One region of the Bacillus sp. N5-665 genome, then DNA from elsewhere that is predicted to be linked to it. Evidence: riboswitches for the same ligand, from Rfam matches in the RefSeq annotation. Region 1 holds a riboswitch; each other region holds the start of a gene.
What was found. A riboswitch is a leader RNA that binds a small molecule or an ion and turns the genes downstream of it on or off. The one in region 1 is predicted to bind lysine.
Positions count from the first base shown of each region.

Region 1 (4,614 bases):
TTTATAAGACAAAGATGCCTTATATATCCGCACGGGTTGCGTAATGATATGAATGTTTTCTGCCATTTAACAGAGCTAAGCCCATTACATTTACGATTACAATCATTACGCACACCCCCTTCATTTATTTTCCATTTATAATCTTACAACTTTATTGAGTATTCTGTCAATTATTTTTTTACAAATCGAATAAAAATATACGCTACATCATTTTGAAATAAGGGAATCTTCTGTAAGAAAGGGCATACAAAATAAAAAAAGAATAAGAAATCGTTTTCACAAACATTTCATTTGAAAAATGCTATCAAACACCCTACAATCACCTTATACTCACTCTTACAAGTTGCTATTTTAGGAGGACTAATCATGACAACTAGCAATACGTACAAATTTTATTTAGACGGAGAATGGAGAGAAAGCTCTTCGGGAGCAACAATCGAAATTCCATCTCCATACTTACACGAAGTAATTGGACAAGTACAAGCAATTACTCGCGGAGAAGTAGATGAAGCAATTGCATCTGCAAAAGAAGCTCAAAAATCATGGGCGGAAGCTTCTCTACAAGATCGCGCAAAATATTTATATAAATGGGCTGATGAGCTCGTAAATATGCAAGATGAAATTGCCGATATCATTATGAAAGAAGTCGGTAAAGGTTATAAAGATGCGAAGAAAGAAGTTGTTCGTACAGCTGATTTCATTCGTTACACAATCGAAGAAGCTCTTCATATGCACGGAGAAAGCATGATGGGCGATAGCTTCCCTGGCGGAACGAAATCTAAACTTGCGATCATCCAACGCGCACCACTTGGTGTTGTATTAGCAATCGCACCATTTAACTACCCAGTAAACTTATCTGCTGCAAAACTTGCACCAGCATTAATTATGGGTAACGCTGTTATTTTCAAACCAGCAACTCAAGGTGCAATTAGTGGTATTAAAATGGTTGAAGCACTTCATAAAGCTGGCCTTCCAAAAGGTCTTGTAAACGTAGCTACAGGACGCGGTTCTGTAATTGGTGACTACTTAGTAGAACACGAAGGCATCAATATGGTATCGTTCACAGGTGGTACAAACACAGGTAAACATTTAGCGAAAAAAGCTGCAATGATTCCACTTGTATTAGAACTTGGTGGTAAAGACCCTGGTATCGTTCGTGAAGATGCTGACTTACAAGATGCTGCAAACCATATCGTAAGCGGTGCATTCTCTTACTCTGGTCAACGTTGTACTGCTATTAAACGTGTACTTGTACACGAAAACGTAGCAGACGAGCTTGTTAGCTTATTAAAAGCGCAAGTAGCTGAGCTATCAGTTGGATCTCCAGAACAAGACAGCACAATCGTTCCATTAATCGACGACAAGTCTGCTGACTTCGTTCAAGGTTTAGTTGACGACGCTGTTGAAAAAGGTGCAACAATCGTTATCGGTAACAAACGTGAGCGTAACTTAATTTACCCAACATTAATCGACCACGTAACAGAAGAAATGAAAGTTGCTTGGGAAGAGCCATTTGGCCCAATCCTTCCAATCATCCGTGTTTCTTCAGATGAGCAAGCAATTGAGATTGCTAACAAATCAGAGTTCGGCTTGCAAGCAAGTGTCTTCACAAAAGACATTAACAAAGCATTTGCAATTGCTAACAAAATCGAAACTGGTTCTGTTCAAATTAACGGACGCACAGAGCGCGGCCCTGACCACTTCCCATTCATCGGTGTAAAAGGTTCAGGTATGGGCGCACAAGGTATTCGTAAGAGCCTTGAGTCTATGACACGTGAAAAAGTAACTGTATTAAACTTCGTTTAATCTTATATGTAGAAGCTGATCTAGTTTTAGATTAGCTTCTTTTTATATCAAATAATTATTCATTCCTAATAACAAACTCTTCTCTATAATCTGATTATTACTATATCCATTGACGTATAAAAATACATTTGTTACTCTTAACTACGTTAATTTAATATTTAAATCCTCATTCGTATCTCGGTGAGGTAGAGGTTGCAATCATTAAGAGTATCGTTTCAGGAGATGTAGTGGCATTGATGAAGGAATGAGAAAGGAATGATTGCCGAAGTAAGTCGTGTCCACCATGCACACTTGCTGGGTCTGCATTTAATAAGTGCAGAACTGTCACAAACGAAACGTTTCGTTTGTGGAGAGCTATCGAGAGGTATGTCGTGGGTTTCTTATAAGATAGAAAGCATGTAGCGGCAAATTACGTGCTTTTTTTGTTTTGTTTGGGACTTTTCTTCTCTACTAAGAAGACATACATATCTCCTCGCTTGACTTGGTTATACTAACTTTGGAGGTATTTTCTATGCAACAAAAAAAATGGGGCTTTTGGGTACTAACAGCTTTCGTTGTCGGTAACATGGTTGGCGCTGGTATTTTCATGGTGCCAAGTACGTTGGCACAAACAGCAAGCCCTCTCGGTGTCACTTTAGCTTGGTTAACAACAGGGTTTGGTGTTTTAATGCTAGCTCTTGTTTTCGGTAATTTAGCAATTCGTCGTCCTGATTTAACGACAGGACCACAAAGTCATGCATATGCTTTATTCTCATCACCAAAAAAGAAAAAAATGGCTGGTTTCAGTATGGTATGGGGATATTGGGTTGCAAACTGGGCAAGTAACGTTGCCATCATTACATCTTTCGCGGGATATTTATCACTCTTTTTCCCAATTATGAAAGATACACGACTACTATTTTCAATCGGTTCTTTTAACATAGAAGTCGGAAAACTAATTACATTTACGATTTGTTCCATCTTACTTTGGGGAACTCATATTATATTAACAAACGGTGTAAGTGGAGCTGGAAAGCTAAACTTCTTAGCAACAACAACGAAAGTAACTGGATTCCTTTTATTCATCGTCGTTACATTATTTGCATTCGAAGCTTCTAAGTTTGGACAATGGTACACACCGATGATCGATAAATCAGGTGTATCACACGGCCTTCTTTCACAAGTAAATTTAGCTGCTCTTACAACGCTTTGGGCATTTATCGGAATTGAATCGGCAGTACTTTTATCAAACCGTGCTACCTCTCCTAAAACAGTAAAACGCGCAACAGTTGCAGGATTACTTATTACAGTTGCGATTTACTTAGGAATTACCATTTTAACAATGGGTGTACTTCACGTTGATAAATTACAAGCTTCTGAACGTCCATTAGCAGATGCATTAAATGCTGCAATGGGTCATGGCGGCGGGAAACTGATGGCATTACTTGCTCTTACTTCCCTATTCGGTTCTATATTAGGCTGGATTTTATTAAGCTCAGAAGTACCGTATCAAGCAGCAAAAGAAGGTTTCTTCCCTTCCTTCTTCACGAAAACAAATAAAAAAGGAAGTCCAATTTACTCATTACGACTAACAAACATTATGTCGCAAGTGTTCTTATTCTCAACACTATCCGGAACAATTGCGGAAGCTTATACATTCGTTATTACCGTATCAACACTAGCCTACCTCATTCCATATCTCGTTTCACCAATCTTCCAGTTAAAACTAGTCGCAACTGGTGAAACATATAAAAATGAAATGCGGGCAAGAATTACAGATGGCATAGTCGCAGTGATCGCACTTTGCTACGCACTATGGGTTATTAAAACCGGCGCAGCCGATATAAAAACGTTCCTTCTCGGAATTGGTTTATTCGTAATTGGCTTTGCCTTCTATCCATTAATGAATCGTGATCAGAAAAAAAATAACGAAAAGAAAAACGAGCAAGTTGCGTAACGCAATTTGCTCGTTTTTTCTTTTGTAAAACATATATAATAGAACAAAGAGGTGAAAAACATGTCAATTGAATCACTATGGAGCAGCCGCTTCCAACAACATATTCAAAATATCATTACATACTTTGCACGTATGATTAACGGTTTACTATATAGCTTTATCTTCGTTGCCTGTATAGGTGCTTACTATTATGCAAAGTTTCTTAAGACAGCTCCTTCTAAAGGACTATCTTTATTACTTATTACAATCGTCCTAACAGCGATTATAACGAGATGTCCTATCCGTACATTTATTCAAAAACCTGATGCTGTCTATTTGCTTGCATTAGAAGAGAAACTAACATCTTATTTTAAAAAATCTCTTCTATATAATTACATCATTCAGCTTTTCCCATTATTATTTACGTTCCTTATTCTCGTTCCACTTGCACTGCAATCATTACAATTAACTGTACCTTTCTTATGTACAATCTTTATCGTTTTAATGATTATAAAAGCTTGGAACATGTATACACATTGGATCTGGCGTGATAGTCATGAAAAAAATATATGGTTCATTATTCGTATTGCTTGTAACGCCTTAATCATTTTCATGCTGTTTTACTCGGCACATGTTCTCATATTAGGCGGATTGCTCTTACTACTTGCTTTCCTACTTCTATATACGAAAAAACAGCCTACAAAACGAATACCGTGGGATTACATAATCGAGCAAGAAGAAAAAATGAACGTCCGTTTTTATCAATTTGCTAGCATTTTCACCGATGTTCCGCAACTGAATAAGCAAGTAAATAAAAGAAAATGGCTTACAAATTGGATTGAACCTTTATTACATAAAAAACGAGCAACTTTCTTCTATTTACATACACTAGC
Region 1 covers NZ_CP093325.1:4,675,598-4,680,211, forward strand. The annotation lists gene gapN (NADP-dependent glyceraldehyde-3-phosphate dehydrogenase) at 367-1,806, shown strand; lysine riboswitch at 1,985-2,171, shown strand; gene MNO09_RS26610 (amino acid permease) at 2,318-3,742, shown strand; gene MNO09_RS26615 (ABC transporter permease) at 3,803-4,614, shown strand, end outside.

Region 2 (4,614 bases), 850 kb from region 1:
CGGCGATACAAATTTATAAAAGAATACATACGATCCATTTCTTGTTTTCTTATCAATGATGCAAAATGACATCGGTATAAATAACAAAATAGATAATAAAATAATTGCTTCCACCGGGTTTATATTTGACCACTCACATATTAGAAAAATAATATAACAAGCAAACCCAACTATTATATTTTTCATATCATTTATTTCCTCTCTACAAATGTTCCCTTATATGAAAATAATGAACCAATTAACGGATTGCTTACTTGTACATGAATTCGAAAGCATTGTAGTGTTTCATCATAACTTTCTACAATGTTGGCCTCTCCGTATAAAAACCTAGGTAACGGGACTTTCCTTCCAAACATGTAAAACCATTGTTTCTTTGAAGAAATATGCATTGCCCCCACCTCATCAATATGAAAATTCAATGTAGAAACAAGTATTTGCGGTTCACCAAAATAATCTAAAATTTCATTATTCTCTTCATCCATCTGCATAATGGCGTTAAAGTATCTTTTCTTATTATGAAAATAAAAAGTACGATTCCACCGCACAAGTTCATTTCCATGTTCATCTCGCTCAGCGGTATTATGTATTGTAAATGGCACTTCCTTCCCCCGCTCAGAGAAAAACATTCTAAACTTCGATGCAATTTTTAATATCAATTTTACGAAAAAAGAACCTCCGTAAATTTCATCCATTTCTCCTTCTCCAGTAAAGCTATTTTCTTCCGTGATCTCATAGCGTTTCTGTAATTTCGGATGAAGTTTTTTATAAGAATCCCCTAATAGTCTTTCATACATATTAGCCATACATTATTCCTTTCTCTTCCTCTTGCAATTTTTTGCACTCGGTAAATCAGAACTATTTATATAACCGACAATCGATAACCCCATAAGTAGAACGTTTAATGTAATTGGATTAAACGGCTCTGTAAAGCTTACGATATTCGTAAAACCCGCCGCTATCGTTAAGGCTATTAACATAAAAATATGTACGATAAATACTTTTCGTTTTGGAAATGGCAACAGCCATATGGCACCAAAAATAATTTCTAATAATCCAATTATTTTAAGTACAAAAATACTATATTCCGTTGAACCAATTATCACAGATAGCATTTTTACTTCTTCTGAATGAGTAAACACTAGTTTCGGCACTATTCCTTGATACATCCATACAAAAGCAAACAAAAAACATACAAGCCAATATGTCATTGTTCTTCTAATTAGTAATCTCGGATGAAGTCCCTTTTCTAACCATAATTTTAAAGCATCAAAACTCCAAGCAGTCGCCCAGCCTAATAACGGACGAAACATATAGAAATCTATTACATTTCCTATACGACCAAACCTCGTATCGTAATCATATTGCGTCTCAAAATGAATGTGTTCTTTACGCGGTGTATACTTCCAATAACCACGCCCTATTTGAATAAGTGATAATTTATTATCTGTCCAAAATTTTAAAGAAGAAATCCGTTCACCCGTTTCTTTTCTTATTTCTCCTATCGATTCCCCTTCACCAGCTATTTCAAGTCCTAATCCAATTTTAGTTTTATATAAAAACTTCTGCGGTTCTCCTTCTTTTTTCTCTAAATACGAAATTTCAGTAAAGCGAGCATCCCATTCTGTATGTATATCTGGTTCCTGTGTATATCCCCATAATTTTTCCATTGTTGTGTTCATTTCTGCCGAAACATAAATAGGCTTTTTCCCCTTCATTCTTCCGCCTCCTATGCACTATAAATTTAATGTACATGCTATGAATTTATTTTGCTACAATTTTCACAAACTCCTTCAAAAAAAGAAAGAATTTTTAAAATTTATACAAAACACTTGATTCCCCGAAAAATTTAAATTATTATAAAACAAATGTTACCAACAACTTCATAAATCAAACACTCTCGCCTAAAACGTGAGATAGAGGTTGCGATACTTATGATTATTCTAATGGAGACACAGAGATGTCTATGAAATTAGATGAAAGGAAGTATTGCCGAAATCGATAATTTTCTCTGCATTTATCGATTGGGGCTGTTTTCGAATAGAAACAGAACTGTCATATGTACAGAAGTGTATGTATGAAGAGCTATCTACAAAAAAGAGATATCATTTTTATGGTATTCCTTTTTTGGCGGTTTTTTTATTAGCTCCGTTTTCTGTTTCCCTTTTCCTGTAACAGCACCATCCTCACTTATTTGAGATGGTGTTTTTTGTTTTTCTCTGGTAACTACAGGAATATTGGGATCTATATATGTCCTAATCTATTCTTAAAAATGGATGAAAGAAGGAATTCGTAATGGAAACGATTGTACAAAAATTTGGTGGCACTTCTGTTGGAAGCGTTGAGCGCATTCAACATGTAGCAAATTTAATTATTGAAGAATATGAACGAGGACATAGTATCGTCTCTGTCGTTTCAGCAATGGGAAAAAGCACAGATGAACTCGTAGCACTTGCTAACGCGATTTCAGAAAATCCGAGTAAACGCGAAATGGATATGCTTCTATCAACAGGTGAGCAAGTTACTATTTCATTATTAACGATGGCACTACAAGCAAAAGGTTATAACGCGATTTCATTAACAGGATGGCAAGCTGGTATTACGACAGAATCTGTACATAGTAGTGCACGGATTACTGACATTCATACAGATCGAATTCAATCTTATCTTACTGAAGGTACGATTGTTATTGTAGCTGGCTTCCAAGGAGCCAGTGAAGAACATGAAATTACAACGCTTGGACGCGGTGGTTCTGATACAACTGCTGTTGCATTAGCTGCTGCACTGAAAGCAAAAAAATGTGATATTTACACGGATGTGACCGGTGTATATACGACGGACCCACGAGTTGTAAAAGATGCTTATAAATTAGATGAAATTTCTTATGACGAAATGCTAGAACTAGCAAACCTCGGTGCTGGTGTATTACACCCGCGTGCTGTTGAGTTTGCTAAAAATCATAATGTCATGTTAGAAGTTCGCTCAAGTATGGAACAAGAAAACGGAACAATTGTAAAAGGAGAATGTAACATGGAACAACAATCAATCGTTAAAGGTATTGCATTTGAAGATAATATTACACGCGTCACAATGAAAGGATTAGAACAAGGTGCACTCTCAACAGTTTTCTCTACATTGGCAACAGCACATATTAATGTAGATATCATCATTCAAAGTATTACAAATGAAGGAACTGTTCACCTCTCCTTCTCAATCCATTCTAATGATTTAAAAGAAACATTAGAGGTATTAGAACAAAATCAAGAAACACTTCACTATGAATCTGTAGAATATGAAAATTATTTAGCAAAAGTATCCATTGTAGGATCTGGTATGGTCTCTAATCCAGGAGTTGCTGCGAATATGTTCACTACTTTAAAAGAAGAAGATATTCATATTAAAATGGTAAGTACATCAGAAATTAAAGTATCTGTCGTTATTGACCGCCTTCATTTAGTAACAGGTGTTGAGGCGCTGCATCAATCATTTATGGCAAAAATTGAGCCTTTAGTGCAGATGAGTTAATTTCCACCGGTAAAACTTTAAAAAATATATGAATCTATTTCCTTCCTATATAAATAGAAACAGGATAGGACTGTTTTGTGGGAAAGTCGAAGTTATTCTATCGAATAGCAATTACAGTATCAAATTCTTGAAATGATAGCATTCACGAAATAAAGTTCGCGCATATTTCAATAGTAAAGGGTTTACGAAGTGTTATTCGTTAACAAGATTTTATATACTATGCCCGAAAACACCTTGTCACATTTTCCTACGCTGTGACAAGATGTTTTTTGTTTAGAAAAGATTTTAGTATAATTATGAGGATAATTAAATAATAAATTTATACATAAAAGGAGATAAAAACTATGGCAAACAACCGATTACTACGAATGGACAATGTCAGCATCGTTGTAGAATCACTTGATAACGCAATCTCTTTCTTCGAGGAGATTGGCTTGAATCTCGAAGGGCGAGCTACTGTTGAAGGTGAATGGGCTGGTCGCGTAACTGGACTCGGTTCTCAGTGCGTAGAGATTGCTATGATGGTTACGCCAGATGGCCACAGCCGAATTGAACTTTCTCGATTTCTCACCCCACCTACTATAGCAGACCATCGGACAGCTCCTGTAAACGCCCTCGGTTATTTGCGCGTCATGTTCACCGTTGAAGACATTGACGAAATGGTATCCAGACTGACTAAGCATGGTGCTCAGCTCGTTGGTGAAGTAGTTCAGTATGAGAACTCGTATCGACTCTGCTACATTCGTGGAACCGAAGGAATTTTAATCGGTTTAGCGGAAGAACTCGGTAACAAATAAGTAATGTTTTATTAGACGTCTTTACTGAAGTAAAAATATTTGAAAGAACTTTACGCTTAATAAAACTTAGATTTTGAACCCCGTCCTAGCTTTAGAACGGGGTTATGCTTGTTTAAACTTTTTAACATACTATCAACATCCCGAAATCATTATAAAACAATTCAATTACTTGTTATACTCTTTCCTAGGAAATATAACGGACCCTTCTCACTTCTTATCATATATATCTTTTCTTTTAAAAAACGATCTGAACTCATTCAAAATAACTTTCTTCACGTCAGAGTAAAAAACCATC
Region 2 covers NZ_CP093325.1:3,830,554-3,835,167, forward strand. The annotation lists gene MNO09_RS22155 (YndJ family protein) at 1-186, opposite strand, end outside; gene MNO09_RS22160 (DUF4166 domain-containing protein) at 192-803, opposite strand; gene MNO09_RS22165 (DoxX-like family protein) at 807-1,715, opposite strand; lysine riboswitch at 1,907-2,093, shown strand; gene MNO09_RS22170 (aspartate kinase) at 2,293-3,522, shown strand; gene MNO09_RS22175 (VOC family protein) at 3,867-4,319, shown strand; partial or broken gene MNO09_RS22180 (helix-turn-helix domain-containing protein) at 4,527-4,614, opposite strand, start outside.
Region 2: another riboswitch for lysine. It lies ahead of MNO09_RS22170 (aspartate kinase); the one in region 1 lies ahead of MNO09_RS26610 (amino acid permease).

Region 3 (4,614 bases), 2.2 Mb from region 1:
AATGGATATTCGCCATGATGCTTCAAACGTTCTAGTACTAACCCTTCTCCTATTGGTTCACAAAACTGCACATGAACATCACCAAATGATACGCTTTGACACTCCGCATTCCATTCTTCATTCTTTGTGATTGAGCTTGCAGTTAGCCCCATTACTTCTTTCCATTTCCGTACTGTTTCTCGAACATTTTTCACTGCGTAATGAATCGTTTCAATTTGTTGTACTTTATTTTTATGTTCAGTGATTGTTCCTATGTTACGTAAATCGTTTCTTCTTTCTTCATCCGTTTCATTCCACTGTATGAAGAAAGGTAATTTCGGTCCGTTTTCCTCTTGCTTTACAAATAACATTTTCCACTCTAAAAGACGGCCATCTTTTCTTATACGTTTTCCTTCAAATGGTCCTATCGTATGTAAACCGTGCTTACTAAAATTATTTGCTAGGTCTTCAATGGCATCTGTTCGAATTGCGATTTGTAGCATTCCTTCTCCGTCTTGTAATTTTACTACTGTTTCTTGTACTAATGGATTGTCTGCTTTCTTCGCTTTTTCTTCATGCTGAACTGCTAAAAATTCTATATAGGATAAATCAAAATAACATAAACTATTCCAAGTACCCCAAGTAATATGCTCTCCGCCTATTGCAGTATGAAATCCACGCTCCTGTATTTGTTTTGCCGCTTCCTCCGGTGTACCATATACTGCGTGTACGAGATGATCAAATCGTAACATGTCTTTCTCCCCTTTCTCTCCATCCTTTTATTGTATATTTTATTTTTCTTTCATTCAATTCAAAAAACTTTAAAACCCAGTTGATTTATACGATTAATATGTATTATAATGAAACAAATTTAATTATTGCTGATTGGAAAAACCAAAGGCACTTTTCTCATACGGGAAAAGTGCCTTTTTCATTTATTATTACAGGGGGATTATTTATGCAGAAATTAATTGTCTTTGCTATTATTGGATTTTTCGCTCAATTGATTGATGGGGCACTTGGAATGGCGTACGGGGTAACATCTACCTCACTATTATTAATGTTTGGTATCGCACCAGCTGTAGCTTCCGCATCTGTTCATTTAGCTGAAGTCGTTACAACCGCCGCTTCTGGTGCATCTCACATCAAATTTGGAAACGTTGATAAATATACCGTTTCCAGGCTTACATTACCAGGAGCAATTGGCGCATTTATTGGGGCATGTTTTTTAAGCAATTTACCTGGCGATGTAATTAAACCGTACATTTCCGTATTTTTATTTACTTTAGGGGTTTATATTTTATTACGATTCATCATTCAAAAACAAATTGTTACTTCAAATAAACGTATGTCTGCAAAACAGCTTGTTCCGCTTGGCTTATTCGCTGGATTCGTTGATTCAACTGGTGGTGGTGGCTGGGGTCCGATTACGACACCTGTACTTTTGGCAAGAGGAAATGAAGCTAGAAAAGTTATCGGATCTGTAGATACGAGCGAATTTCCTGTTTCACTCGCTGCAACAATTGGATTTTTCATTTCACTTGGATGGGAACAAGTAAGCTGGGTTTGGGTATTTTCTCTCATGCTCGGTGGTATCGTTGCGGCACCAATCGCTGCATGGCTAGTACGCATCGTTCCTTCTCATTTACTTGGCGTATTAGTTGGTGGCCTTATTATCTTTACAAACATTCGTACATTGCTTACTACATTTAAAGTTGATCCAACTATTATTTCACTTTCTTACGTGGCAGTTGGTCTTGTCGTTATTATTTCTATTTTCATTGCTGTTCGCAATCATTCCAAGCGTTCTAACGCATCGACAGCCGGATATCCGAATGATCAAAAACAAATGCTACCATAACGATAAAAATACCGCCCGATATACTTCGAGCGGTATTTTTTATTTTTCTATTTTCCAATTAATCATCGTTTCTGTAGTGTCAATTCTCTTCATATGTAATTTCTCTAATACACGAATCGAGCTATCATTTTCAAGAAGTGTCTCCGCAATAATCGTTTCTACTTCTCCTGTTTGAAAAGCCCAATTTATTAATTCTCTTACAGCTTCTGTCGCATACCCTTTATTCCAATATTTCTCAATAAATCCGTAACCAATTTCTACTGTATGTTCCTCATTTGGTTTCCCTTTAAATCCTATATCACCTAGAACGATGTCATCTTCTTTGCGAATGACATACCACGCGCCCCAAGGTAATAAAACCTTATTTTGTTTTACATTTTCTACATGCCCTACAATATGCGGACCACTGTTATATCCTTGCTCGTTAGCAACTTGCATACCCTCTTCTGTACACGGTACTATATAGAGTCTTTCTGTTTCTAATTTCATGTTAATTTCCCCTTTTTTGCTTAAACGTTTTTTTAATTATAACAAAAAATATGACCTTATTATGAATGTCGAATTATATTTTCAGAATTTTCTTTTATTTTTAAAGGGTTTTTCAATATTTTTTGCGAAACATTTGTATAACAATTTCTTTATTTGTTTTTTGTTACATAACAGTAGGTTCGGGTGGAGTTTTGCAAGCGTTTCCTATACAATAACCGATATTTTTTGACTTTTCCTAACAAAATATCTTGCAATATATTCAGAAAGTCATTACAATTGCCATATATTAAAAATCTTAGCAATATATCAAATCCTCATCAATCCGATGAGGTAGAGGTTGCGACTTTTATGAGTAAAACGGACGAGACACAGAGAATGTCACCAACTCCGTTTGAAAGGAAAAGTTGCCGAAGTTTATATTTCTTCTCTGGAAATATGAGCTGGGGCTGTCTCCGAAAGGAACAGAACTGTCACGTTTACAAAATTACCGTGTAAACGTGGGGTGCTATCTTAACGGAAGGGTATGATGGGGTGGTTATTTGTGAAACGTTCCGCCTAATTCCTTTGGCGGTTTTTTGTATTTTTCTCCCCCGCTCCTTCCTAACCTACAAGAAAAGGAGTGTTGAACATGAATAGCGCAACAAATCAATCTACCTCTAAAACGCAAACTACACAAGGACAAGGTGAATTAAAACGCGGATTAAAATCTCGTCACCTTACGATGATTTCTCTCGGTGGTACAATCGGTACCGGACTATTTCTTGCCAGCGGTGGTGTCATCCATACAGCTGGTCCTGGCGGTGCACTAGTCGCATACGCCGCAATTGGAATTATGGTTTACTTTTTAATGACAAGCTTAGCTGAACTCGCGGCTTACATGCCTGTTACCGGATCTTTTAGCACGTATGCAACAAAATTTGTTGATCCATCCCTTGGCTTTGCACTTGGATGGAACTATTGGTATAACTGGGCCATTACAATTGCTGCTGAACTCGCGGCTGTAACATTAATTATGAAATTTTGGTTCCCAGATACCCCTTCTCTTATTTGGAGTGGATTATGTTTAGCTATTATTTTCCTTTTAAACTATTTATCTGTTAAAGGGTTTGGTGAATCTGAATATTGGTTCGCACTTATTAAAGTAGTTACTATTATTATCTTTTTAATTGTCGGCTTTATGATGATTTTCGGAATTATGGGCGGCGAATCTGTTGGCTTTAAAAACTTCACTGTTGCAGATGCACCATTTAATGGCGGCATTATGGCAATTATCGGTGTATTTATGGCTGCTGGGTTCTCATTCCAAGGAACTGAATTATTAGGTGTAGCTGCTGGTGAAACTGCTGATCCAGAGCGTAACATTCCAAAAGCAATTCGTTCTATCTTTTGGCGTATTCTTTTATTCTATATCCTTGCGATTCTCGTTATCGGTTTATTAATTCCTTATACGACTGAAAGCCTTGCTGCAAGCGATGTAACAGTAAGTCCATTTACACTTATTTTTGAAAAAGCGGGCGTTGCCTTTGCTGCTTCTGTTATGAACGCTGTTATTTTAACGGCAGTATTGTCTGCTGGTAACTCTGGTATGTATGCATCAACTCGTATGCTTTGGGACTTAGCTCGCCAAGGAAAAGCACCAAAGTTTCTTGGTAAATTAGATAGCCGCGGTGTACCTGTTAACGCATTAATCGTAACGTCAATTGTCGGTAGTATCGCTTTCATTGCCTCTTTATTCGGTGACGGTGTTGTATACATTTGGTTATTAAACGCATCTGGAATGTCTGGCTTTATCGCATGGGTCGGAATTGCAATTAGTCATTACCGTTTCCGTAAAGCATATATCGCACAAGGAAAAGATTTGAAAGACTTACCATATAGAGCAAAATGGTTCCCGTTCGGTCCAATTTTCGCATTTGCACTTTGTGTCATCGTAATTTTAGGTCAAAACTACGGCGCATTTATGGGCGAATCAATCGATTGGAACGGTGTACTCGTTTCTTACATCGGTTTACCACTCTTCTTAGTACTATGGTTAGGATATAAATTTACGAAGAAAACGAAAGTGATTCCGCTCGATAAATGTGAATTGAAATAAAGTGAAACGAGCAAACAAATATGTTTGCTCGTTTTTTATTCCGATGCTTCTCCCTTCCCTATTTCTCCTGTTTTTGCAATAATAAAGGAAATATATATAAAGGTTGGGATACCATGAACATTCGTATTACTGATGAAGCAAAAGCAGCTATACATAAATTAGAACGTGAAGATAAAAAGATCATTCGCAT
Region 3 covers NZ_CP093325.1:2,456,089-2,460,702, reverse strand. The annotation lists gene MNO09_RS15180 (VOC family protein) at 1-731, opposite strand, end outside; gene MNO09_RS15175 (sulfite exporter TauE/SafE family protein) at 830-1,840, shown strand; gene MNO09_RS15170 (GNAT family N-acetyltransferase) at 1,880-2,329, opposite strand; lysine riboswitch at 2,653-2,845, shown strand; gene MNO09_RS15165 (amino acid permease) at 2,958-4,424, shown strand; gene MNO09_RS15160 (iron-sulfur cluster biosynthesis family protein) at 4,538-4,614, shown strand, end outside.
Region 3: another riboswitch for lysine. It lies ahead of MNO09_RS15165 (amino acid permease); the one in region 1 lies ahead of MNO09_RS26610 (amino acid permease).